Regions from separate parts of the Streptomyces sp. NPDC028289 genome, predicted to be linked through region 1. Evidence: riboswitches for the same ligand, from Rfam matches in the RefSeq annotation. Region 1 holds a riboswitch; each other region holds the start of a gene.
The links. A riboswitch is a leader RNA that binds a small molecule or an ion and turns the genes downstream of it on or off. The one in region 1 is predicted to bind cyclic di-AMP.
Positions count from the first base shown of each region.

Region 2: linked by a shared signal. The riboswitch ahead of ACZ4UV_RS30445 (C40 family peptidase) and the one ahead of ACZ4UV_RS16155 (C40 family peptidase) in region 1 are both predicted to bind cyclic di-AMP.
Region 3: linked by a shared signal. The riboswitch ahead of ACZ4UV_RS13120 (M23 family metallopeptidase) and the one ahead of ACZ4UV_RS16155 (C40 family peptidase) in region 1 are both predicted to bind cyclic di-AMP.

Region 1 covers NZ_JBVHTI010000003.1:436,441-443,724, forward strand. Annotated here, with positions in the region: gene ACZ4UV_RS16145 (hypothetical protein) at 247-600, shown strand; gene ACZ4UV_RS16150 (tellurite resistance/C4-dicarboxylate transporter family protein) at 613-1,581, opposite strand; gene ACZ4UV_RS16155 (C40 family peptidase) at 1,808-2,956, opposite strand; cyclic di-AMP (ydaO/yuaA leader) riboswitch at 2,964-3,138, opposite strand; gene pcrA (DNA helicase PcrA) at 3,451-5,937, shown strand; gene ACZ4UV_RS16165 (M23 family metallopeptidase) at 6,008-7,284, opposite strand, start outside.
Region 2 covers NZ_JBVHTI010000006.1:268,531-275,814, forward strand. Annotated here, with positions in the region: gene ACZ4UV_RS30435 (FAD-dependent oxidoreductase) at 80-1,444, opposite strand; gene ACZ4UV_RS30440 (NAD-dependent epimerase/dehydratase family protein) at 1,692-2,750, shown strand; gene ACZ4UV_RS30445 (C40 family peptidase) at 2,778-5,081, opposite strand; cyclic di-AMP (ydaO/yuaA leader) riboswitch at 5,092-5,267, opposite strand; gene ACZ4UV_RS30450 (DUF1996 domain-containing protein) at 5,673-7,284, shown strand, end outside.
Region 3 covers NZ_JBVHTI010000002.1:1,151,672-1,158,955, reverse strand. Annotated here, with positions in the region: gene ACZ4UV_RS13140 (helix-turn-helix domain-containing protein) at 1-479, opposite strand, end outside; gene ACZ4UV_RS13135 (GNAT family N-acetyltransferase) at 478-1,002, shown strand; gene ACZ4UV_RS13130 (TetR/AcrR family transcriptional regulator) at 1,045-1,647, shown strand; gene ACZ4UV_RS13125 (SGNH/GDSL hydrolase family protein) at 1,692-2,477, opposite strand; gene ACZ4UV_RS13120 (M23 family metallopeptidase) at 2,659-3,606, opposite strand; cyclic di-AMP (ydaO/yuaA leader) riboswitch at 3,611-3,771, opposite strand; gene ACZ4UV_RS13115 (alpha-galactosidase) at 4,079-6,151, opposite strand; gene ACZ4UV_RS13110 (tyrosine-protein phosphatase) at 6,350-7,147, shown strand; gene ACZ4UV_RS13105 (DUF6126 family protein) at 7,169-7,284, opposite strand, start outside.

The DNA.
Region 1 (7,284 bases):
GTTACCGGACGGTATGTGAACGGGATTCCGGTCCGGAGTCGTCGGCTTCTCGGGGCGGGATGACCGAAGCGGCGGTTCCGGGGCTGATGGGGGACGCGGGGTGCTATGGGGTGCATGTATGCGGGTGCCGGGTGCCGGGTGCCGGGTGCCGGGTGCCGGGTGCCGGGTGCCGGGTGCCGGGTGCCGGGTGCCGGGGGAGGGGCCGGTGGCCGGTGCCCCCGGGGGCCCTGATTAGGCTCCGGGGCCATGGACGTACTCATCCATCTCTTCGTCGGCCTGCACATCATCGGCATCGCCGCGCTCCTCGGCGGCTTCCTCACCCAGATGAAGGCGATGGGCCAGGGCACGGCCCGGTTCGTCCCCGGGATGCTGCACGGCGCGTTCACCATGCTCGCGACCGGCGTGATCCTGGTCGGTCTCAACGAGGCCGACGACCACCACGTCAACACCATCAAGATCGGCGTGAAGCTCGCCCTGCTGATCGTGATCCTCGGGCTCGTCTACGTGAAGCGGGACGACGAGAAGGTCGAGAAGGGCGCTTTCGGCCTGGTGGGCCTGCTCACGGTGGTGAACATCTTCATCGCCGTCCTGTGGACCTGATCCCCGGCATCCTCAGCGGGTCTTCCTGAGAGCGGCACGGGCGTCCGCCGCCGCACCGGCCGCCACCGTCAGCCAGGCCGCCACCGTGACCCACACCAGCACCCGCCCCGGCCACCTCAGCCACGCGCCGCCGACGGCGGCCGCGACCGACAGCGTCGCCGTCGCCGTCATCCCCATCGGGAACACCGTCGACCAGCGGCGCATGTCGTAACGCGGGCGGGGCCACGCCACCTCCGCGGCCAGCAGGACGACGTACCAGGCCAGGTCCAGGACCAGCAGCGCCACCGTCACCACGCGCAGGACGCCCTGGTCGTCGTCGTTCCACAGGTACAGCCGCGCACTGTCGGCGGCCAGCAGCCGTGCCCCGGCCAGCGCCGAGATCGCGAGCGCGCCGCCCGCCACCCACTGGTCACCGGGCCCCTGGGCGATCTGCCGCCACTCGAACCGGGGCACGGCGAGCCCGTACATCGCCAGCCCCACCCAGAACAGGACCAGCGAGAGGTGTGCGAGCCATGCCGTGGTCACGGCCGCCGCCAGCGTCGCACCCAGCACGGCCGGCCCCTGCGTGGCCACACAGGCCAGGAACACCGCGCCGGGCATCCGCGGCTTCCAGTGCCGCACGACGAGGACCAGCAACGGCAGCCACAGCGCCACCGACAGCGCCAGCAGGGCCTCGGCCAGGGTCTGCCACCCGAGCGCCGAGAACCGCGTCCCCAGCACCGTCGTCGCCGCCACGGCGGTGAGCGCGCCAGGCGTCCGCGCCTCCCGCGCCCACCGCAGGCGGTCGCGCGCCAGCCGTACGACGAAGTCCGCCGCCAGCGCCGCCCACATCACGCAGGTCAGTACCAGCGCCACCCGGGACACGGTCTCGGCGCCCGCCAGGTGCAACCCCACCGACATGATGCCGGTGGCCATCACGGCGGCCCCGGCCGCCGGCGGACGCTGCGCCCACCAGCCGCGGAGGGGTGAAATGCCGGACATGCCCCTGATGCTAGGGAGTGCCGCCCGCTGGACGAGCGGGGCACGCGCGCGTGCGGCCCGAAACGGCGCCGACCGCGCGAGCCGTACGGTCGCGGCGGACGGGAGCGCGGGGGGATGTGGGGGAGCGGCTGCGGGTGCGTGGCGGGCGGCGGGCGCCGCTGTGCGTGCGGGGCCGGCGAAGAGAAGCGGGAGGCGGCGCCCCCGGGGTGGTGGGCGCCCCGTCGGGTCAGGCCGGGCGCACCACGCTGTGGATGATCGACTCGCCGCCGTAGTAGATCGACTCCTCCCGGACGTAGGCGCCGGGCTTCGGGGCGTGGATCATCATGCCGTTGCCGATGTAGATGCCGACGTGGCTGACGTCGTCGTAGAAGAAGACCAGGTCGCCGGGCTGGGCGTCGGCGAGGGGGACGGTGGTGCCGGCGTTCACCTGGTCGTAGGTGGTGCGCGGCAGGGAGACGCCCGCGGCCTTCCAGGCGGCCTGGGAGAGCCCGGAGCAGTCGTAGGAGCCGGGGCCGGTGGCGCCCCAGACGTAGGGCTTGCCGATCTGCGCGCGGGCGAAGGCGATCGCCTTGGCGGCCTTCGTGGCGTAGGCGGAGGACGAGCTGCTCGACGTGCCGGAAGAGGAGCTGCCCGACGCGGTGGACGACGACGTCGCCCGGTCGGCCGCCGCGGCCTGCTGCTTCGCCAGCTCCGCCGCCTTGCGGTCCGCCGCTTCCTGCTGCCGCTTCTCGATCGCCGCCAGCCGGGCCTTCTCCGCGGCCGTCAGCTGGGACAGCAGCTCCCGCGCGGAGGCCAGCTTCGTCTGCACCGTGGTCTTCGCGGTCCTGAGGTCGTCCTGCGTCTCGGTGAGCGACTCGAGGCTCCGGGTGGCCTCCTGCCGCTTCTTCATGGTCGCGGACTGCTGGGTGACGTAGTCGTCGACCGCGCCCTTCTGGCGCGCGGTCAGGCGGCTCATCAGCTGGTCCTGGTCGAAGTAGCCCTGGGGGCTGTCCGCGAGCAGGAAGGTCGCCGTGTCGGGAACGCTCGCCCCGGTCCGGTACTGGGCCGCGGCGAACGAACCCAGTTCCTCACGCGCCTTGTTGAGCCGGTCGGTGCGTCTGGCGACGTCGTCGAGCAGGGTGTCGACCTGCTTGCGCTGACTGCCGGTCCGCTCCTTGGCGGCGTTGTACTTCTCGGTCGCCGACTCCGCCTGCCGGTAGAGGGCGTCGACCTTCTTCTCGACCTCCTCCAGGCTCGGCTTGCCGTCCGAGGAGGGCGCGGCCTCGGCCGTCTGGGAGAACAGGGCCATGGAGGTGAGGGCGGCGGTGGCCAGTGCGGGGGTGCGTATGCCTGCCGCGCGTGTTCCTGACGGCCGGGACTTGCGGTGCGACGCCAACGGGGGCGACTCCTTCCAGCGGTCCGCCTACCGAGTTAGCTGTCGGGTTCGGGCGGGTGGTTCGGAAGGGTTGCCCTACGGTCCGTTCCCCGGAGGGGAGTCGGGACCGATTCACCCCGGGATCGGTGTGGGTCCCCGGCTCCGGATGCGCGGTGGCGCCCCGGACTCGGCGGAGGCCGTGCGGCCCGGCGACGTTCGCCGGTGGGGGTCGTACGGCCTGCCCGGCACGCTAGCCAACTCGTGTGGTCTCTGTGAAGTTTGATGTGCGATATGCCCGATACATTTTCGTGACCTTGGCGTCGGGATTTGTTCAGGCGGGGTGATCCGGGACGTTATGGGTAACTTGCCATGGATTGTTGAGAGGTTCGTGGTGGGCCTTCGCGGCCGTGTGACGCGCGTCGACCTGCTGTGACCGAACGGATCTGTTCGGTCACCGGGGCGAGTTTTCGGGGCGGCGGCCGGTTGTCGGTGGGGCGCCCTAGACTCGGAGAGCGATGAGCAGCCTCTTTGACGACAGCTTCCTGGCGAGCCTCCAGGCCCCCCGCGGCCATGACGAGGAACCCCCGCCGCCGCCCGAGGACGAGCACGCTCCGGAGTCGATTCCGGACGATCTGTTCGGCGGGAAGTTCGACGTGCCCCCGGACCGGGACGCCTACTACCGCGACGGCGCCGCCCGCCCGGCCCTGGACCCGGCCGCACTCCTGGAGGGGCTGAACGACAACCAGCGGGCCGCCGTCGTGCACGCCGGCTCCCCGCTGCTCATCGTGGCCGGCGCCGGTTCCGGCAAGACGCGCGTGCTCACCCACCGCATCGCCCACCTGCTCGGCGCGCGCAATGTGCACCCGGGCCAGATCCTCGCGATCACCTTCACCAACAAGGCCGCGGGCGAGATGAAGGAGCGGGTCGAGCACCTCGTCGGCCCGCGCGCGAACGCGATGTGGGTGATGACCTTCCACAGCGCCTGCGTGCGGATCCTCCGGAGGGAGAGCAAGAAGCTCGGCTTCACCTCCTCCTTCTCGATCTACGACGCGGCCGACTCCAAGCGCCTGATGGCCCTGGTCTGCCGAGACCTGGACCTCGACCCCAAGAGGTTCCCGCCGAAGTCGTTCAGCGCCCAGGTCAGCAACCTGAAGAACGAGCTGGTCGACGAGGAGGACTTCGCCGCCCGGGCGAGCGACGGCTTCGAGAAGACCCTCGCCCAGGCCTACGCCCTCTACCAGTCGCGGCTGCGCGAGGCGAACGCCCTCGACTTCGACGACCTGATCATGACGACGGTCAACCTGCTGCGCGCCTTCCCGGACGTCGCCGAGCACTACCGCCGCCGCTTCCGGCACGTCCTGGTGGACGAGTACCAGGACACCAACCACGCCCAGTACGCGCTCGTGCGCGAGCTGGTCGGCACCGGCGCGCACGACGAGAGCACCCCGCCCGCCGAGCACGACCTGCCTCCCGCCGAGCTCTGCGTCGTCGGTGACGCCGACCAGTCGATCTACGCCTTCCGGGGCGCCACGATCCGCAACATCCTGCAGTTCGAGGAGGACTACCCGAACGCGACGACGATCCTCCTGGAGCAGAACTACCGCTCCACCCAGACGATCCTCTCCGCCGCCAACGCGGTCATCGAGCGCAACGAGTCCCGCCGCCCGAAGAACCTGTGGACCAACGCGGGCGCGGGCGCGCAGATCACCGGCTACGTCGCCGACACCGAGCACGACGAGGCGCAGTTCGTCGCCGAGGAGATAGACCGTCTGACGGACGCGGGCGAGGCGAAGGCGGGCGATGTCGCCGTCTTCTACCGCACCAACGCGCAGTCCCGTGTCTTCGAGGAGATCTTCATCCGCGTCGGCCTGCCCTACAAGGTCGTCGGCGGCGTCCGCTTCTACGAGCGCAAGGAGGTCCGGGACGTCCTGGCGTACCTGCGGGTGCTGGCCAACCCGGAGGACTCGGTCCCGCTCCGGCGCATCCTCAACGTCCCCAAGCGCGGTATCGGGGACCGCGCGGAGGCGATGATCGACGCCCTCGCCCAGCGCGAGAAGATCAGCTTCCCGCAGGCGCTCAGGCGCGTCGACGAGGCGTACGGCATGGCCGCGCGGTCGACGAACGCGGTCAAGCGGTTCAACACGCTGATGGAGGACCTCCGTACGGTCGTGGAGTCCGGCGCCGGACCCGCCACGGTCCTGGAGGCGATCTACGAACGCACCGGTTACCTGGCCGAGTTGCAGAGCTCGACGGACCCGCAGGACGAGACCCGCATCGAGAACCTCCAGGAACTCGCCTCCGTGGCGCTGGAGTTCGAGCAGGAGTCCGGCGAGGGAGAGCAACCGGGCGGGCTCGCCGACTTCCTGGAGCGGGTGGCCCTGGTCGCCGACTCCGACCAGATCCCCGACGAGGACGAGAACGGCGACGGCGTCATCACCCTGATGACCCTGCACACCGCCAAGGGCCTCGAGTTCCCGGTGGTGTTCCTGACCGGTATGGAGGACGGCGTCTTCCCGCACATGCGCTCCCTCGGCCAGACCAAGGAGCTCGAGGAGGAACGGCGCCTCGCCTACGTCGGCATCACGCGCGCGCGGGAGCGGCTCTACCTCACGCGGTCGGCGATGCGCAGCGCCTGGGGTCAGCCGTCGTACAACCCGCCCTCGCGCTTCCTGGAGGAGATCCCGGGCGCGTATCTGGAGTGGAAGCGGACCGGGGCGACGGCGCCGGTCTCCTCCGGGCCCGTCGCGGGCGTGGCGGCCTCGCTCTCCTCGACCCGCTCGCGCTCCTCGGCGTCGGGCGCGTCCGGCTTCGCCACCCGGCGGACCTCGGAGAAGCCGGTGGTCTCGCTGGTGGTCGGCGACCGCGTGACCCACGACCAGTTCGGCCTCGGCACGGTCGTCGCGGTGAAGGGCACGGGCGGCAACGCGGAGGCGACGATCGACTTCGGCGACGCCAAGCCGAAGCGGCTGCTCCTTCGGTATGCGCCGGTGGAGAAGCTGTAGTGGAGAAGGCGTAGCGGCGAAGGCGCGGTACCGGGCCCCGCTGCGGCGGGGCCCGCCGGTATCGGCCGGCTCAGGTCGGGTCGAGCCCGTGGCTGCGCAGCCACGGCAGCGGGTCTATGGCGGCGCCGCCGGCCGGCCTGACCTCGAAGTGCAGGTGCGGGCCAGTCGAGTTGCCGGAGTTCCCGGAGTACGCGATCGGGTCGCCGGCCTTCACCGTCGTACCCGCGGCGACGCGGTACGACGAGAGGTGGCAGTACCACGTCTCCGTGCCGTCCTTGGCCGTCACGATCATCATGTTGCCGTAGGCACTGTTCCACTTGGTGGAGACGACGCCGTCGGTCGCGGCCATCACCGTCGTGCCGTAGGAGACGGGGAAGTCGATGCCCGTGTGGACGGACATCCAGTTGACGCCGGCCTGGCCGAAATAGGCGCTGAGGCCTTTCTGCGTGACCGGCAGCACGTACTTCGGGCGCAGCCGCTCCTTGCGGGCCGCCTCCGCCGCCGCCTTCTTCTTCTCGGTCTCCTGCTGGGCCTTGAGGTCGATGCGCTCCTGCGTCCGGCTGGCCCGGTCGGCGAAGTCGTCGGCGCCCGCCGAAAGCGTCCGCAGCTGGGCGTCCAGCTTGCTGTTGGCGGCGGACGGTTTCACCGACTGCGCGTCGGAGGCGGAGGCGGTGGTGTCCTTGCCGTCGTCGGTCAGGCTGCCGACCGAGGCGGCCGCGATTCCGGCGACCCCCATCACGCACACGGAGGGCACGGCGACGGTCAGCAGGGCGGACCGCTTGGGAGGCGTACGGCGGCGGGAACGCGCCCCCGCGCGGGAGCCTGCGCGAGTCGCGGGCGTGGCCGGGGTGACCTCTTCCTGGTCCTCCAGCAGTGGCGTTACTGCAGGCAGTTCACCGGTCGCGGCCGGCTCCGTATCGTCCGGGGAGTCCACCGTGGACTCCTCGAACGCGTCGTGTCCGCCGTACTCCCCGTACTCCGCCTGCTCCCCGTACGGCCCGTGCTCCGCCTGGTCCCCGTGCTGCTCGAAGTCCGCGTAGGGCTCGTGCTGTTGCCCGTGTTCGGGTTCGGGGGCCTGCGCCGGGGTGCCGTCGGAGTTCCACTGCGTGGCGTCGTACACGCCGGTGTCGAAGGCCTGGGTGCCCCACTCCCACTGCTGGGTCGCACCGGCCATGCCCGACTGGTCGGGCTGGACCCAGGCGTTCGCGTCCCAGTGGCCGCTGGTGTCGGCGGCCGTGCCCTGCGCCGGGACGGTCCATGCGGTGCTGTCGTAGGCGCCGGAGTCGTAGGCGGCGTGGTGCTGGGCCGCGTACGGGTCGTAGTTCAGCGTCTGGCCGCCGGAAGTCT
Region 2 (7,284 bases), on a different contig from region 1:
GTTCACACCGCCGGGAAGCACGAGAGGGGGGCCGACGGCGGTGCGTCGGCCCCCCTCTCACCCGTCACGTCTCAGTGCCTCACGCGCCACTCTCGCGGAGCATGTCCTCGCGCTCGACGAGCTTGACGCGCTCGCGGCCCTGCGGCTCGCCCAGCGCCTTCTCGGCGGCGTCCAGCCGGTACCAGCCCTCCCAGGTGGTGAAGCGGACGTCGCGCTCGGCGAGGAAGGCCTCCACGGCCTCCGGCGCGGGCGCCTCGGGGGTGTGCAGGCGGCCGTTCGCGTAGTCGTCCAGCAGGTTGGACACCGTCTCGTTGGCGTCGCCCTTGGTGTGGCCGATGAGGCCGACCGGGCCGCGCCTGATCCAGCCGGTGACGTACGTCGACTGCAGGTGGCTGCCGCTCTCCTCGATGACCCGGCCGCCCTCGTCCGGGACGGTGCCCGACTCGATGTCCCAGGGCAGCTTGGGGAGCTTGTCGGAGAGGTAGCCGACCGCGCGGTAGACGGCGGTGACGTCCCAGTCCTTGAACTCGCCGGTGCCCTTGACGTTGCCGGTGCCGTCCAGGGCGGTGCGCTCGGTGCGCAGCCCGGTGACCTTGCCGTCCTCGCCGAGGATCTCGGTCGGCGACTCGAAGAAGTGCAGGAACAGCTTGTGCGGGCGGTCGCCGACGTCGCGGATCGCCCAGTTCTCCAGGGTCTTGGCGACCATGTCGGCCTGCTTGTTGCCGCGCCGGGTCTCGATCGAGCCCTCGTCGTAGTCGATGTCCTCGGGATCGACGATGACCTCGATGTTCGGGGAGTGGTCGAGCTCGCGCAGCTCCATGGGGGAGAACTTCGCCTGCGCCGGGCCGCGGCGGCCGAAGACGTGCACTTCGAGGGCCTTGTTGGCCTTGAGGCCGTCGTGGACGTTCGGCGGGATCTCGGTCGGCAGCAGCTCGTCGGCGGTCTTGGCGAGGATGCGGGCCACGTCCAGGGCCACGTTGCCGACGCCGAGGACCGCGACCTTCTCCGCCTCCAGGGGCCAGGTGCGGGGCACGTCCGGGTGGCCGTCGTACCAGGAGACGAAGTCGGCGGCGCCGTACGAGCCGTCCAGCTCGATCCCGGGTATCCGCAGCTCGCGGTCGGCGGTCGCGCCGGTCGAGAAGATCACCGCGTCGTAGAAGGAGCGCAGGTCGTCGAGGCTGATGTCGGTCGGGTAGTCCACGTTGCCGAAGAGGCGGATCTGCGGCTTGTCGAGCACCTGGTGCAGGGCCGTGATGATGCCCTTGATGCGCGGGTGGTCGGGCGCGACGCCGTAGCGGATCAGGCCGAACGGGGCGGGCATCCGCTCGAAGAGGTCGATGGACACGCCGGGCTCGGCGGCCACCCCGGACTTGAGCAGGGCGTCGGCGGCGTAGATCCCGGCGGGGCCGGCTCCGACGATGGCTACCCGCAGGGGGCGCGGCATGATCAGGTTCCCTTCGAGTGAGGACAATCGATCTCGAACGGGAAGCCTAAACTAAGGCAGTCCTAAGTTAGTACGCGGGTCCGCTCTATGACCTCATAAGCCGATCTTATGACGTGTGTCGGGTCCGGCTTATGGCGTCCCGGACGTCATCGCGGCCTCCCGGTGCTTGGCGGGTGCCCGGCGCATGCACCACCCTGTCCTCTGCGGCGCACCGAGGCGCGGTGGCCGGAGGGCGAGGGGTGAGGGCGTGCAGGCACGCGGGGAGACGACCGTCGCGGTGACCGGCGGCAGCGGGTTCGTCGGGAGCCATCTGGTACGGCGGCTGCTGGAGCGCGGGTACCGGGTGCGCGCGACCGTCCGCCGCGCGTCCCGCGCGGCGAAGGTACGGCCCCTGTGGGAGCTTCAGGAGGCCTTCCCCGGCAGGCTCACCCTGTTCGAGGCCGACCTGCTCACGGACGGCTCCTTCGACACGGCCTTCCATGGCTGCGCGACCGTCTTCCACGTCGCCTCGCCGTTCCTGATGCCGGAGCGGATCAGGGACGGCCAACGGGACGTGGTGGACCCGGCGTTGCTCGGCACCCGCAACGTGCTCGGCAGCGTCGAGCGCACGCCGGAGGTGGATACCCTGGTCTTCACCTCCACCGTGGGCGCGATCTTCGGCGACTACGCCGACGTCCGCGGGATGGCCGGCGAGGTCCTGACGGAGAAGTACTTCAACACCACCAGCACGGTGGTGGACAACCCCTACCACTACGCCAAGACGGTCGCCGAGCGCGCCGCCTGGGACGCCGAAGCCGCCCAGGACCGCTGGCGCATGGTCTCGATCAACCCCGGCCTGATCCTGGGCCCCTCCCTCACCCCCGCCTCCGAGTCCGGCAGCCTCTTCCTGCTCGACGAGCTGTTCAAGGGCTACTTCTGCTACGGGGCCCCGGACTTCAGCTTCACCACCGCGGACGTCCGCGACGTGGCCGACGCGCACATCGCGGCGGCGGAGAACCCGGTGGCCAGGGGCCGATACATCGTGGCCAACGAGACGATGACGTCGTTCCACGAGATGTCCCGGATCATCCGCACCCGCCACCCCTGGGACCCACGCCTGCCGCGCACCGCGCTCCCGCACGGCCCGGTACGGGTCCTCGGCCCGCTCTTCGGCCTCACCCAGGACTACATACGCAAGCACCTCGGCATCCGCTTCCGCGTCGACAACGGCCGCAGCGTCCACGAACTGGGTCTTGCCTACCGGCCCGTCGAGGAGACCCTCCTGGACCACCACGAGAGCTGGCGCACGCGGCGGCGGAGGGTCTGAGCCCGACGGCCGGGGGGCACAGGGGGGTCAGGCCGGGCGGATCACGCGGTGGATCGCCGACTCCCCGGCGTTGTAGATCGACTCCTCGCGGATGAGCGCCCCGGGGCTCGGCGCGTGCACCATCGTGCCGCCGCCCGCGTAGATCCCGACGTGACTGTCGTCGTCGAAGAAGAAGACCAGGTCACCGGGTTCGACGGCGGCCAGCGTGATCGGCGTGCCGGCCAGCGTCTGCTCCTGCGCGGTACGCGGCAGCGTGACACCGGCGGCGCGCCAGGCGGCCTGGGTCAGGCTGGAGGCGTCGTACGCCCCCGGCCCGGTGGCTCCCCAGACACACGGCCGGCCGATCTGCTCCCGGGCGAACGCCAGCGCCTTCATGGCCTTGCCCGGCTCGGCCCCGACGCCCGGCTGGACGAAGGCACCGGGTTCGGCGTAGGCGCCGGGCGCGGCTGCGGTGGGCGCCGGGGCGGGGACCTGCGGGGGTGCGGTCGGCAGGGGCGTGGTGGGGAGCGGGGCGGTGAAGACCGGGGCCGGGGCGGCGGCGGTCATCGCCATGGCCGGCGCGGGCGCCGCCATCGCCTCGGGCGCCGCGGTCATGGCCATCGGCGCCGCGGCCATCGCCGGGGCCGGGGGTGCCGCCATCGGCGCTGCCATGGGGGCAGCCATCGGTGCCGCCGCGGGTGCTGCCATGGGGGCCGCCATCGGTGCCCCCGCCGGCGCGGGCATCGGCGCGGGCATCGGCGTGGGCATCGCGGCGGCGGGCGCTGCCATCGCCGTGGGCATGGCCATGGTGGCCGCGTAGGCGTAGGCACCGTCGGCGGGCTGCATGCCTGCCGCGTAGGCGTAGGCGTAGGCATCGTCGGCGGGCTGCAGGCCAGCCGCGTAGGCGCCGGACATGTCGGCGGCGGGGGCCGCGGCGAAGGGAGCGGCCGGTGGCATGGCGGCCATGGGCGCCGCGGGGGCCGCCGTGGTGTACGCGCCGATGCCGTAGGCGGTGTCGGCCGTGACCGGCGGTACGTCCGGGTAGGCGGCGGCCGCGTTCGGCGACATGACCCGGAAGCCGCCGGGGTCCATCGGGCCGGGGGCCGGGGCGGGAGCGGCCGCGGGAACGGCGGGCGCCGCCGTCGGGAAGGCGCCGCTGTTCGTGGGGGCGGTGGTCGGGAACGCGCCCGTGTCCGTGGGAGCCGCCGTCGGGAAGAAGCTCGTGCTCGCCATGGGGTCCACGGTCGGCAGGACGCTCGTGCTCGCCATGGGGTCGGCAGTCGGGAAGGCGCCCGCGTCGGCCGGGGTCGGCATCGGGAACGAACCCGTGGCACCCGGCGTCATGATGCGGAAGGAGCCGGTGTCCCCCGGGGACGGTGCCGGGGCCTGGGCGGCGCCCGCGTCCATGGCGGGCGCGCTCTGGTAGGTTCCGCCGCCCGAGCCGCCCGGGGTCATGACGCGGAAGCCGCCCGAGTCCGCCGAGGCCCGGGTCGGGGCGCTGTCGGCACCCCCCGGGGTCATGATGCGGAAGGTCCCGGTGTCCGACGGGGACACGATCGGGATGCCGCCCGTCTCGGTCACCGCCGGGAGCGCGCGGGTGGCGGCGGGGGAGTCGGTCCGGAAGGAGCCGCTGCCGGAGCGCTGGTTCGGTATGCCGGCGGCGGGAGCCTGCCACGGCTGCGCCGGGGCCTGGCGCTCGGGCGTCGGCCAGGGGCTGGGCGCCGGTGGAGCGGCCTGGGCGGCGGGGGCCGGGGCCGCGTCGAGGGCGGCGATCGCGCGCTGCCCGGTGCGCTGGGACAGCACCTCGCGCGCCTTGGCGAGCTTGAGCTGGTTCTTGGTCTTCGAGGTACCCGGCGTGGGCCGCTGCGGCCCGGCGGCGGGCAGCGCCCGCGGCGCACCCGAAGACCCCGCGGGCAGCGCCGCGGCGGGCCCCGCCGTCAGCTCCAGCTTCGGGCGCGCCGGCAGTTCACGGACGACCTCGATCTCGCTCTGCGCGGACGGTCCCGCGGTCAGCTCCAGCCGGGCCGGGCCGGAGTCCTCCAGCTGGCCGAGCAGGTCGGCGGCCATGGCGCTGACGGGCCGGCGCGGGCCGGGGCGGGCGGGCTGCCGGTCGGTGGGCAGCGCGGCCGGAACGCTCGGCCCCAGCTTCGAACGTGCTCCCTCGAACCACTCACGGGCGATGTTGTCCAGGCCCGGGTCGTCGCGCCGGGGCCGCTTGAACAGCGGGACACCGCGTGAGCGCGAGCCCCCGCTCAACGCACGCGTGGCGTTGTAGTTCCCGGTGGCGTTCTCGGCCTGGTCGTAGAGGCTGTCGATCCGCTGTCGAACCTCGTCACGGCTCTCGGGCGCCATTGAGGGGTCGTGCTCCTTCCGTACTCCGCCTACCGGGTTAGCTGTCGGGTTCGGGCGGTGGAATCCGGAAGGCATGCCCTACGGCCCTTGTCCTCGCGGACGGCGGCCGATTCACCCCAGTGGTTCGGTTGGGTCCCCGGCTCCGGATCCGCCCCTGAGGGGCACCGGACTCGGCGGAGGCCGCGCGGCCCGACGGGATTCGCCGGGGGGAGCCGAGCGGCTTGCCCGTCAACTTAGCCAACTTGTGTCACTCGTGTGAAGGTTGAAGTGGCTAATGTCCGATACGTATTTGTGATGTTCGTCGTAGCGTTCGGAACTCGACCGTACGGAACGGCATTTCGCGCGCATCCATTGCATTCGCAGGGTCACCGGGGCGTTGCCGTCGGTCGCGTTCCTCCTGTTCCGGGACACCCGCTTCCTGTGAGGTCACCGTGAATTCGCGGGTCTGTTGAACGCGGTGGTGCCGTGAGCCGTATAGGGCGGGGGATTTCCATGCCCGGCCGCCCACGACACAGGGGAACGACCTTGAGACGCAACAGGCGCAGACGCCCGACCGGCGCACAGCGCGCGACCTTCGCAGCGGTCGCCCTGATGCTCGGCGGCGCAGGACTGGTGGCGGTGAACGTCTATGCCTCGGCCACCGAGGGCGGCGGGGACCAGCAGGGGCAGGTCGCCACCGGCCAGGTGCTGTCCGCGCCCACGGTCTACTGCCCCGACGTCGGCAGCCGGCTGACCTCGGTACCGGACGGGGCCCGGGCCGACGTCGACGGTGAACTCGCCCGGATGGACCAGCAGATCGCCGTCGCCTACCAGCAACTCACCGAGCACGCCGCCGAGATCGAGCAGAACCCGGCCTTCGCCGACCAGGCGATCATCGGCCCGCTGAAGGAGCAGCGGTCCGCGTCGCTCCAGCGCATCGCCGAAGCCATCGGCCGCGAGGGCGACCGTCCGCAGGGCCTGGACGACCTCGCCGCCTGCACCCTGCGCTCGTCGAACCAGGGTGACGGGCAGTCAGCGGCACCGCAGGGCGGTGCCACGCCGAGCCAGAGCGGCCAGGGCAGCGCCGCACCGAGCCAGGGCACCGGCGCCGGCGGCCAGGGCGGCAACGGCCCGGTCGCCGCCGACTACGCGGACATCACCTCCGTCCAGCCCGACGTCACCACCCCGGCCGAGCGGCCCGGCGGCTCCAGCGGCACCTTCAGCTCCAGCTGCGGCGTCAACGCGAACGGACTGTTCAACTCGGACAACGTGATCGTCGCGCCCGGGGTCTCCAACGGCGCCCACCACTTCCACGACTACATCGGCAACCAGTCCAACAACGCCTTCGCCAGCGACCAGGACCTCGCGAACGCCGACACCAGCTGCGCGGACCAGGGTGACAAGTCCACGTACTACTGGCCCGTGCTGCGGCTGCAGAACGGCAAGCAGGAGCGGGACGCCGACAAGCCGGGCGGCGGCACCGAGGGCAACGCCGGGCAGATCGTCACGGCGAAGGAGGTCACGCTGACCTTCGAGGGCAACCCGACCTCCAAGGTCACCGAGATGCCGCGGCTGCTGCGCATCATCACCGGTGACGCCAAGGCGTTTGTCAACGGCCCGGCCAACGCCAACGCCTCCTGGAGCTGCACCGGTTACGAGAACCGGCAGCTCAAGGACAAGTACCCGCTCTGCCCCTCGGGCAGCGACGTCGTGCGCACGTTCAGGTTCCAGAGCTGCTGGGACGGCCGGAACATCGACAGCGCCAACCACCGCACCCACGTGGCGTTCGAGGCCCCCGACGGCAGCTGCCCGGCCGGATTCCAGGCCATCCCGCAGCTGGTGCAGCGCATCGTCTACGCCGTGGACGCGCCGAGCCTCCAGGACGGCGGCCGTACGGTCCCGCTGTTCGCGGTCGACTCGTTCCCCGAGCAGCTGCACAAGCCGGTCACCGACCACGGCGACTTCATCAACGTCTTCGACGAGGGCCTGATGCGGAAGATGGTCGACTGCATCAACTCCGGCCGGACCTGCGGGGCCGGGGCCGACGAGCAGCCGCCGTCGCAGAGCGCGGCGCCATCCGAGCCGTCCGAGCCGAGCGGGACCGCGAGCCCGGTCACGCCGCCGGCCGAGTCGCAGAGCGCCGAGCCGTCCGAGCCGGCGACCGAGCAGCCGTCGTCCGAGCCACCGGTCGGCACCCCGGCCACGCAGACCGCCACCGCCACCG
Region 3 (7,284 bases), on a different contig from region 1:
TCGTGGAAGGTGAGCTTGCCGTCGAGGACCCAGACGAGCTGCCGTACGAAGGCGAAGGCCGCGGCCGGGTAGGGCACCCGGGCTCCGGCGGGCAGCCGGATCTCGGCGATCTCCGCCGGGAAGCGCGGGCCGGTGATCTGGCGGCGCCGGTAGCCGGTGCCGGGGTCGCGCCACTCGGCGGCGTCGGCGCCGCGCCGCACGCCCGGGGTGTCGGCCAGGGGTTCCTGTGCGCCCTGCATGCCCTCGGCGAGGGCCAGCAGCGAGGCGACGCCGATCTGGAAGGCGGCGGACAGCTTGCCGAGGACGACCGCGGTGGGGCTGCTCTCGCCGCGTTCGATCCGGCTGATCATCGCCGGGGAGACACCGGAGGCGTCCGCGAGCTGCGCCAGCGTCCAGCGGCGGCGCTCCCGTTCGGTGCGGACCCGGGCGGCGATCTGCCGCACCAGCGGGTCCACCGGTGGTTCTACTATGTTGGACATGAATCCAATATACGAGAGATGCGTGGTGGCGGTGCGCCCGGCCCGTCCAGGTGACGAGGAGGCCGTCCGCGCGATCCGCAATCACGCGATCGAGCACTCGACGGCCCTGTGGACCGAGACCCCGCAGTCACCCGCCGAGGGCGCGGCCTGGTTCGCCGCCCACCTCGAACGTGGCTCGGCGCTCGTGGCCGAGGTCGCCGACGCGCCGGGAGAGGTGGCCGGGTTCGCGGTCTACGGCCCGTGGCGCGCCCTGGACGGCTACCGGCACACGGTGGAGAACTCCGTCTACGTCCGCGAGGGCAGCCAGGGGCTCGGCATCGGCTCCGCGCTGCTTGGCCCACTCATCGCCGCGGCGCGCGAGGCCGGCCACCATGTGATGATCGCCGGCATCGAGGCCCGGAACGCCGCGTCGATCCGGCTGCACGACCGGTTCGGGTTCGAGCACGTCGGCACGGTCCGGGAGGTGGGCACCAAGTTCGGCCGCCGGCTGGACCTGACGATCATGCGGCTGCCGCTGGCCTGAGACGGCGACGCGGACGGGGGAACGACCGATTAGGGTGACCGCGTGGCGAGAGTGCGGTTGAGCGTGGCCGAGCGGCGGGAGGAACTGCTGCGGGCCGCCATCGAACAGATCGAGGCGCGGGGCGTGGCGGCGGTGCGGATCGCCGATGTGGCCTCGGCGCTCGGGGTGAGCAACGCGCTGGTGCTGTACCACTTCTCGACGAAGGAGAAGCTGGTCGCCGCCGCCTTCACCTACGCCGCCGAGGACGACCTGGCGCATCTGCGCAAGCTGCTGGGCCGCCGTACGTCGGCGCTGCGCCGGCTGCGGGCCGCGGTGCGCTGGTATGCGCCGACCGGGCAGGCCAAGGGCTGGCGGCTGTGGATCGAGGGCTGGGCGGTGGCGTTGCGCGAGCCCGCGCTACGGGACGTCACCAAGGGCCTGGACCAGCAGTGGAAGGCGGCGATCGCCGAGGTCATCGCCGAGGGGGTGGCCGCGGGCGAGTTCGGCTGCCCTGACCCCCCGGCTGCGGCGCTGCGGCTGACCGCGCTGCTCGACGGGCTCGCCGTCCAGCTGACGTCGTATCCCGGTGCCGTGGCCCGGTCCAGGGCCCAGGAGTGGGCCGACGAGGCGCTGGCGCGCGAACTGGGGCTGTCCGGGCAGCAGTAAGGGGCGGCCCGCAATGCGGCCACCCCTTACCCGCCGGTTCCGCCTCAGGCCACGGAAGCGATCCGCATCTTGATGTCGTCCGGGGAGAGCGCTCCCTTGGCCGTCACGTGGTCGCCGGACGACTCCCCGCGCAGCCGGCGCCCGATCCAGGGGACGAGGTACTCGCGGGCCCAGTGCACGTCGTCGCGGCGGACCTCCAGGGTGCCGCGGGGCGGCAGCGGGGGCCACGGCTGGTCCGGGTCGGCCGGCACCTCGACGCCGAGCACCTGGCCCGCACGCAGCGCCACGCGTGTGTGCCCCTCGGGAGAGAGGTGCAGCCGGTCGTCGTCCCAGGCCCGCCGGTCCTGAATGGTCTTCAGGGACCACAGGTCCAGGACGGGGCAGCCGTACCGGTCGGCGATGGCCCGGACATGTCCGTTGTACGTGGCGATCTTGCCGCGCATGTGCTTGAGGACGGGCACGCCCCGGGTGTCGAAGCCGGTGGTCACCAGCACCGTACCGACGGCCTCGGTCAGCCGGGCCACGGCCCGCTCGAACCGCTCGGCCACCTCGTCGGGGTCGGTGCCGGGGCGGATGATGTCGTTGCCGCCCGCGCAGAAGGAGACCAGGTCCGGGGCGAGTTCCAGGGCCTGCGGCACCTGGTCCGCCACGATCTGGTCGAGCAGTTTCCCGCGCACGGCGAGGTTGGTGTAACCGAAGTCGCCCTCGGGCCGCCGGTCGGACAGCAGTACCGCGAACCGGTCGGCCCAGCCGACGAACGCCCCGTCGGGGCCGGGGTCTCCCACGCCCTCGGTGAAGCTGTCCCCCACCGCCGCGTACGACCCGATCACTGATGCATTGTCATTCTTCGAATCGTCTCCCACGTCGGACCATGATTCACCTTCGGTTGTGACCTACGCGACCGTAATAAGGGGTTGACGCTCGGTGAGATAAGACACTTTTAAATACTTTGCCAACCTTGGAATAAGGCCCTGAACACCGACGTTGAAGCGTCGGTCGTAGGGCCCCTGGTCAGCCGACGGCGACACCCTTGGAGCGGAGATAGGCGACCGGGTCCACGTCCGAGCCGTAGTCGGGGGTGGTGCGGATCTCGAAGTGCAGGTGCGGGCCGGTCACGTTGCCGGTCGCGCCGGAGAGACCGACCTGCTGGCCCGCGGTCACGGTCTGGCCGACCGAGACGGAGAGGGCGGAGAGGTGGCCGTACTGCGCGTAGTAGCCGTCGGCGAGCCGGATGACGACCTGGTTGCCGTAGGCGCCGCCCCAGCCGGCCGTGACGACCGTGCCCGCGCCGACGGCCTTGACCGGGGTGCCGGTCGGGACGACGAAGTCGACGCCCGTGTGGTAGCCGCTGGACCACATGCTGCCGGCCACGTGGTAACCGGTGCCGACGGCGCCGGCGGCGACCGGGAGGTTGAAGCCGGAGGTGGTCGCGACCGAACCGTCGGAGCCGTCCGCGGAGGAGGACGAGGACGAGGAGGACGAGGAGGCCGAGGACGAGGAGGAGGAATACGACTGCGGGTTCGACTGCGTCTGCGGACGGGAGCCGGAGTCCGTCGTCGTGGTGTGCCGGCCACCGAGGGTGAGCTTGAGTCCGGGGTGGATCAGCGAGGGGTTGTCGCCGACCGCCTGCCGGTTGTCGGCGTAGAGCCGGTGCCAGCCGCCGCGGACGTTCTGCTCGCGGGCGATCTTCGAGAGATAGTCACCGGGCACCACCGTGTAGATGCGGTGCGCGAAATGCGCGGCGCCGGAATTCCCCGCGGGCGCCTCCTTCACCGCGGTCTTCCCGATCACGGGAAGCGTCTGGGCGGCCTTTTCGGAAACGGACTGCGTAGTGGCCGCGTGGGCGCCGGTGGCCCCCATGAGCGGCAGAGCCAGCGCGGCGCCACCGGTTCCGGCGACGGCCATCGAGCGGGTGAAACGCTGGGACTTGGGGCGGCGGTGCTTACCCTTCGCGGGCATGGCGCATTCCTCTCCGGCGCCTGCGAGGTGAGCTGTCGGGTTCGGGCTGGAGCTGCCCGGCCACGGCGGAAAGCGTGGCTGTACCCCTAGCCGTCCCGGGAACCGGAACAGGCGGTCTTACCTGGTGGGTCCCCCGCTCCTGCCGGGCACGGGTGAGTGTGTGTGGGGACTCCGGGCGGCGGCAGGATTCGGCGTTCCGTCCGGATGTGTGGCGAACGTAAGCGAGTAGGACGGACGTGGACAAGCGTCCGGTTCCGGCCGTCCGGGTTTCACTTGATCCGTTACCGGAAATCCCGGTCACTCTCCGTGAATTCCGGCCTGTTCGCTTTTCCAATCCGCTTACGGAACACCGGGATTACGTGAGCATGACGCGCGACGGACGGTCACGAATATGACGCTCCTCACGCACGTCATGCCACGTCCCCTTATTACACGCCGAGTTGTAATGAAGGCACCTATTCGGGCATATGTGTCAGATCCGGCGAAGCCGGATGACTGCCGCATCCAGGTCGCCCTTCAGTCCGGTGCGCAGCCCGTGGTGCAACAGGACGGCACCCCGGTGCACTTCGCCCGTTTCGCGGCATTCGTATGACGCTGTCGGATCGAGCCCCTGCAGCCTCAGCGCCGGCGCCGGCTCGCCGTAGCTCTGGGCCTGCAGCCAGGCGAGGACGACGGTCTCGTCGCCGAGCGTGTACTGCACCGCGCTGAGCCCGCCGGCCGGCGGCCGCAGCCGGAACTGATCGCCGCGCTGCACCTGGTGCCGGATCTCCTTGTAGAGCTCCACCCAGCGGCCGGCCTCGGCGAGCTCCTCCTCGGTCCACTGCGAGAGGTCGCCGCCGATGCCGAGCGCACCGGCCATGGAGCTGACGAACCGGAAACGCAGGCTGCTGACCCGGCCGTTGAGCTGGTGGTTCGGGCTGTCGGTGACCCAGGCCGACATCACCCGGGCGGGGTGGATCTGGCTGAAACCGTGCTGGATGGCGAGCCGGTCCAGCGGGTCGGTGTTGTCGGAGGTCCACACCTCGTCGGTACGGCTCATGATCCCGAGGTCGATCCGCCCGCCGCCGCCGGAGCACGACTCGATGGCCACGTTCGGGTGGGCCGCCCGGATCCGGTCGAGCAAGGCGTACAGCCCGCGCACGTGGTCGACCCACAGGCGCTGCGGGTAGGGCTCGCCGGGCCAGCCCGCGTCCGTGAAGCAGCGGTTGAAGTCCCACTTGACGTAGTCGATCGGAGCGCTGGACAGCAGGGCGTCGAGCTGCTCCCACAGGTACTCCTGGACGTCCTCGCGGGCGAGGTTGAGGACGAGCTGGTTGCGGAGTTCCGTCCGCTTCCGTCCCGGCTGGTACTGCACCCAGTCGGGGTGTGCGCGGTACAGGTCGCTGTCCGGGTTGACCATCTCGGGCTCGACCCAGATGCCGAACTGCATGCCGAGGGCGTGCACGTAGTCGGCGAGCGGCTTGAGACCCTTCGGGAAGCGGTCCGGGTTGGGCGTCCAGTCGCCGAGCCCGGCGCGGTCGCTGGTGCGGGCGCCGAACCAGCCGTCGTCCACCACGAACAGCTCGACGCCGATCGCGGCGGCCCGGCGGGCGAGGGTGGCCTGCTGCTCCTCGGAGATGTCGAAGGTGGTGGCCTCCCAGGAGTTGAACAGCACCGGCCGGTCCTGATCGGCGTCCGGGATGATGTACGCCCGCTGGTAGGCGTGCCAGGCGCGGCTCGCCCCGCCGAAACCGCCGTCGGTCCACAGGCCCGCGAAGACGGGGCTGGTGTACGACTCGCCCTCGGCCAGCATCAGCAGGCCCGAGTCGTCGTAGCCGGCGCCGCCGGTGATCTGCACGCGCGCGTCCGGGAGCTGGGCGACCGCGATCCGCCAGGAGCCGGACCAGCCGAGGGCGCAGCCCCAGACCTCGCCGCGCTCCTCGGTGGCGTCGGTGTCGAGGGCGACCCAGGGCAGGTGCTGGTGGCCGGTGTGGCCGCGGCGGCTGCCGATGACCTTCTCGCCGTAGGTGAGCGGGGTGCTGGTGAGCCGGGACTCCGCGGCCCAGCGGCCGTGCAGCTGGGAGAGCCGCCAGCCCTCACGGTCGGGGAGCGTCCAGGTGGCGGGGTCGGCGCGCAGCAGCTCCACGCGCGTGTGCCCCTCGTTGTCGACGGTCACCCAGCGCTCGACGACGTCGCCGCGCATCCGGTAGTGCAGGGTGATGACGATGCCGTCGTCCGTGAAGCGCAGCCGGAGCTCGTCCTCCTCGACCTCGTAGGAGTCGAAGGTCCACTCGGTGCCCCGGCGCTCCTCGGTCCGCACGGACAGGGCGGGGCGGACGAAGCGGGGGCCGCCCTCGACGGGATACTCCTCGCGGCCGTCCAGCGGGGACTCGAAGGGCCAGTAGCCGGGCAGCCCCCGGGTGCCGAGCTCCTCGGCGTCGGCGAGCCGGATCCTCGGCCCCCAGTGCAGGTGGAGCAGTTCGTCGGACTCCGTCAGATGCAGCGCGTAGCTGCTGGCGGGGCCCGACAGGAGCCAGGTACGACCGTTTTCGGCGATGTCCACCATCGAGAAACCTCACACAGGTGCCAACAGATCCGCTCAAGCCCCAACATCATCAAGGGCCGCGGGCTCCGGAAGCAAGGGCCATGGGCCGCCGAGACGACGCCTGTGGACAACTCATTGCCCGTGGAAACCGATGTCGTATGGTCGGTCCAGTGCCCGTCGACGAGCAGCGCCGACGGGGCCGACCGGGAGGAGCCCCCCGTGACGCAGCAGGTCCCGTCGACCGAGCCCGAGCTCGCCGGCGTGCGCAACTTCCGTGACGTGGGTGGCCTGCCGACCGTGGACGGGCGCCGGGTGCGGCCGGGCGTGCTGTTCCGCAGCGGCCATCTGGCGCACGCGACGGAGCAGGACGCGGAGTTCCTCGCCTCGCTCGGCCTGCACACGATCTTCGACTTCCGCAACGCGGCCGACCAGAAGCTGGAGGGCCCGGACGTCGAGCTGCCCGGCGTGCGGAACCTGAACCTGCCGCTGACCGACCCGGCGCACGGCGCGGACTTCTGGAAGATGGTCCGCGAGGGGGAGATCGACCAGCTGCGCGGGCTCCTGGGCGACGGCAGGGCCGCGGCCCGGATGGTCAGCTCGTACCGCACCATCGTCAAGGACCGCACCGACGAGCACTCGCGCGTGCTGCACGCGCTCGCCGAGGACAGCGTCCCGGCGCTGATGCACTGCGCGGCCGGCAAGGACCGGGCGGGCATCTCCATAGCCGTGACGCTGCTGGCGGTGGGTGTGGAGCGGGACGCGATCCTCGCCGACTACCTGGAGTCCAATGCCAAGCACCGCCGCTACAAGGTGCGGCGCAGCGGCGGCGGGGACGGCGCCTACAGCCCCGAGGTGATGGACCTGCTCAGCCCGCTCTTCGACGCCCGCGCGGAGTACCTGACGGCGGCCTTCGAGAGTATCGCGGAGATGTGGGGCGAGGTCGACACGTACCTGGAGCAGGGCCTGAAGCTGGCCCCGGAGACCCGGGAGCGGCTGCGCGAGCGTCTGCTCGACTGAGGCCGGGCGGAGGGCGGCGGCTCAGCCCTTGCCGCCGAGGGCGAACAGCAGGTAGAGGAAGCCGGCCAGGGCGTGCCCGACGGCCAGGTAGATGACCAGCCGGATCCACAGGGACCGGGGGAACTTCTCCTCGATAT